Regions from separate parts of the Pararhizobium sp. A13 genome, predicted to be linked through region 1. Evidence: riboswitches for the same ligand, from Rfam matches in the RefSeq annotation. Region 1 holds a riboswitch; the other holds the start of a gene.
The links. A riboswitch is a leader RNA that binds a small molecule or an ion and turns the genes downstream of it on or off. The one in region 1 is predicted to bind S-adenosylmethionine.
Positions count from the first base shown of each region.

Region 2: linked by a shared signal. The riboswitch ahead of metA (homoserine O-succinyltransferase) and the one ahead of WI754_RS07785 (O-succinylhomoserine sulfhydrylase) in region 1 are both predicted to bind S-adenosylmethionine.

Region 1 covers NZ_CP149510.1:1,608,257-1,610,445, forward strand. The annotation lists gene WI754_RS07785 (O-succinylhomoserine sulfhydrylase) at 2-1,186, opposite strand; SAM riboswitch at 1,232-1,310, opposite strand; gene WI754_RS07790 (2'-deoxycytidine 5'-triphosphate deaminase) at 1,419-2,189, shown strand, end outside.
Region 2 covers NZ_CP149510.1:703,731-705,919, forward strand. The annotation lists gene WI754_RS03330 (metalloregulator ArsR/SmtB family transcription factor) at 1-85, shown strand, start outside; gene WI754_RS03335 (SRPBCC family protein) at 82-555, shown strand; gene WI754_RS03340 (SRPBCC family protein) at 576-1,058, shown strand; SAM riboswitch at 1,135-1,212, shown strand; gene metA (homoserine O-succinyltransferase) at 1,283-2,189, shown strand, end outside.

The sequences.
Region 1 (2,189 bases):
ATCAGGCCTTCACGGATTTCAGCGCCCGGGCGAAATCGTCGATCAGGTCCGCGCTATCCTCGATACCGGCGGAGAAGCGCACGGTGCCAGGCGAAATGCCGAGCTCAGTGCGGGCTTCGTCCGACAGGTTCTTGTGCGTCGTCGTCGCCGGATGGGTGATCAGGCTCTTCGAGTCGCCGAGATTGTTGGAGATCAGCACGACATCCAGCGCGTTCTGCAGCGCGAAGGCCGCTTCCTTGCCGCCCTTCAGTTCGAAGCAGACCAGCGTCGATCCGCCCTTCATCTGCCGGGCAATGATATCGGCCTGCGGATGATCCTTGCGGCCCGGATAGATCACGCGGGCGACCTGCGGCTGCTCGGCAAGGAAGTCGGCGACCCGCGAAGCGTTCTCGCTCTGCTGGCGCACGCGCAGCGGTAGGGTCTCGATGCCCTTCAGCAGCGTCCAGGCATTGAACGGCGACAGCGCCGGGCCGGTATGGCGGAAATAGTCGTGCAGGTGCTCGTTGATCCACTCCTTGTCGGAGAGGATGACGCCGCCGAGGCAGCGGCCCTGGCCATCGATATGCTTGGTGGCGGAATAGACGACGATATGGGCGCCGAGTTCCAGCGGCTTCTGCAGCAGCGGTGTCGCAAAGACGTTGTCGACAACGACCTTGGCACCGACCGCATTGGCGAGCCTGGCAACGCCGGCGATATCGACGACTTCCAGCGTCGGATTGGTCGGGCTTTCGAGGAAGAAAACCTTGGTGTTCGGCTTGACCGCCTTTTCCCAGTTCTCGAGGAAACGCCCGTCGATCAGCGTGCATTCGATGCCGTATTTGGGCGCCAGTGTCTCCACCACCCAGCGGCAGGAACCGAACAGGGCGCGGGCCGCGACGATATGGTCGCCGGCCTTGAGCTGGCAGAGAATGGCGGCTGAAACCGCCGCCATGCCGGATGCCGTGGCGCGCGCATCCTCGGCGCCTTCCAGCATGCACATGCGCTGTTCGAACATGTCGTTGGTCGGGCTGCCGTAGCGGGCGTAGATGAAGCCGTCGGTCTCGCCCTTGAAGCGCGCCTCGGCGGCTTCCGAGCTGTCATAAACGAAGCCCTGGGTCAGGAAGATGGCTTCTGAGGTTTCGCCGTGGTTCGAACGGGTCGTGCCGCCATGAACGAGCTGTGTTGCCGGGCGCCAGTTTTTGCTCATCGGATCGTCGCTTTCACAAACAAAAAAACCGGCCGCAAAAGCAAGCCGGTTTCGAACCCGGCCTTTTTAGCTATTTGTTTAACGTGGCTGCAAGCCGACCGGCCAAATCACCACGGGATAAGTCAGTATTTACTGATTAGCCGCGCTTGCGTCAATTCCCGGGAACAAGAAGATATGTCACGGGGACAATTTGGTTTATGACGTGCCGGTTCCGGCAACAAGGAAGATAGAAATGACGAGGGCCACAGGCATTCTAGCCGATCGCGCGATTGCAGCGTTGTTTGATGCGGGGCGTTTGAAAAGCGAAAGCAAGCTGGATATCGATCAGATCCAGCCGGCAAGCCTTGATCTGCGTCTGGGGTCGAAAGCCTTCCGCGTGCGCGCCAGCTTCATGCCCGGACCCAGCCACCTTGTGGCCGACAAGCTCGACCGGTTGAAGCTGCACGTCATCGATCTCTCCGAAGGGGCCGTGCTTGAGACCGGCTGCGTCTATATCGTGCCGCTGATGGAACGCCTCGACCTGCCACCCGGCATGTCGGCGTCTGCCAATCCCAAGAGCTCGACCGGCCGCCTCGATATTTTCACCCGCGTCATCACCGACCGGGCGCAGGAATTCGACAAGATCCCGGCCGGATATTCCGGCCCGCTCTATCTCGAAATCAGCCCGCGCACGTTTCCGGTGATCGTGCGGCGCGGCTCGCGGCTGTCGCAGATCCGCTTTCGCATCGGCCATGCGCTTCTCAGCGAAGCCGAGGTCCTCGCGCTGCATGAAAGCGATGTGCTGGTCGCAAGCGAAAAGCCGAACGTCTCCGGCGGCGGCATTGCCCTTTCGATCGACCTCAAGGGGACCGGCGCCGACGGCCTGATCGGCTATCGCGGCAAGCACCACACGGCCGTTGTCGATGTCGACAAGAAGGCCGAGCATGGCATCTTCGATTTCTGGGAGCCGCTCTATAGCCGCGGCCGCGACGAGCTGATCCTCGATCCAGATGAGTTCTACATC
Region 2 (2,189 bases), 900 kb from region 1:
CCGCGCATTGTGGGAACGCCGCCTCGATGCACTGGGGGAGTATCTCGCCGAAGACAGTAGAGAAACCGAAGGGAGCAAGACATGACCGAACGCAGCGTTACCCACGCCACATTCATCATCGAGCGCGTCTATGACGCCGCGCCCGCCCGCGTCTTCAAGGCCTTTTCCGACCCGGCCGCCCGCGACCGCTGGTTCGTCAAAGCCGATGGCTGGCCGATCGCCGAATATTCGTTCGATTTCCGCGTCGGCGGCCGCGAATCCGGCCGCTTCAGCCCGGACGGCGGTACGATGATCTATAACGACACCGTCTATCACGACATCGTGCCCGACAACCGGATGATCTTCGCCTATACGATGACGATCGGCGAAAACCGCATTTCCGCGTCGCTCGCCACTGTGGAACTGAAGCCCGAAGGCAAGCGGACACGGCTCGTTTTCACCGAGCAGGGCGCCTTCCTCGACGGGCTGGACCAGGTGGTAGATCGCGAACAAGGCTGGCGGGGAATCCTTGGCCATCTCGCCCGCGAACTCGAACGCGACGCGGCAGCCGCCTGAGCGGAGAGGAGGAAACTGTCATGACCGAACGCTCGGTAACCCATGCCACCTTGACCATCACACGCCATTACGACGCGTCACCGGCCCGCGTCTTCGCCGCCTTTGCGGAAAAGGACCGCAAGGCCCGCTGGTTCGGCAGTCACGAGGGCTGGAAATCGCAGAGCTATATCTTCGATTTCCGCACCGGCGGCCGCGAGCACCTGAGCATCACTGCTGCCGACGGCGTCGTGCACACGTTCGACGCGCGCTATCAGGACATCGTGCCCGACCAGCGCATCGTCTACAGCTACGACATGCACCTCAATGAGATGCGTATCTCGGTGTCGCTCGCGACCGTTGAACTCAAGCCGGACAGCAAGGGAACGAGGCTCGTCTTCACCGAGCAGGGCGCCTTCCTCGACGGCCACGACAATGTCGGCCAGCGCGAGACCGGGACCCAGTCGCTGCTCGACAACCTCGCAGCCTCGCTCGCCGCCGACGAACCGGCGAAGCGTTCAGCTTGAACAGAGGACATGCGATCGGCGCCCGTTTTGCAGAGCCGGGCGTCCCATATTGATTCCAACGCGGACTGGCGCTATTTAAGCGTCTCGTGGTGATTTGGCCGGCCGGCTTGCAGCCACGTTAAACAAGTCGCTAAAGGGCCGTGCATGCGCAAGCAAAGCGGGCCGGTAGCGATCTTGTCGTTGCCGGTTTTTTTGTTCCGCTTGCCCTGACCCGAGTGTTGCCCATGCCCATCAAGATTCCCGATACGCTGCCCGCTTTTGAAACCCTCGTGAAAGAGGGCGTGCGGGTGATGACCGAAACCGCGGCGATCCGTCAGGATATCCGCCCGCTGCAGATCGGGCTCTTGAACCTCATGCCGAACAAGATCAAGACCGAGGTGCAGATGGCGCGCCTTGTCGGCGCCACGCCGCTGCAGGTCGAGTTTTCGCTGATCCGGCTCGGCGGCCACAAGGCCAAGAACACGCCGGAAGACCATCTGCTCGCCTTCTACGACACCTGGGACGAGGTGAAGGACCGCACGTTCGACGGCCTGATCATCACCGGTGCGCCGGTCGAGACGCTGGACTACGAGGACGTCACCTACTGGGGCGAGATGCAGCAGATCTTCGACTGGACGCACACCCATGTCCATTCGACGCTCAACATCTGCTGGGGTGCCATGGCGGCGATCTACCATTTCCACCGCGTGCCGAAACACACGCTGAAGGAAAAGGCCTTCGGCGTCTACCGCCACCACAATCTCAACCCGTCGTCTGTCTATCTGAACGGCTTCTCCGACGATTTCCAGATCCCGGTGTCGCGCTGGACCGAAGTCCGCCGCGCCGACATCGAGAAGGTGCCAGAGCTCGAGATCCTGATGGAATCCGACGAGATGGGCGTCTGCTTCGTGCACGAGAAGGCCGGTAACCGCCTCTACGTCTTCAACCATGTCGAATATGATTCGACCTCGCTGTCGGACGAGTATTTCCGCGACGTCGATGCCGGCGTGCCGATCAAGATGCCGCACAACCACTTTCCGCACAACGACCCGGAACTGCCGCCACAGAACCGCTGGCGCAGCCACGCGCATCTGTTGTTCGGTAACTGGATCAACGACATCTACCAGACGACACCCTATGATCCGGCCGATA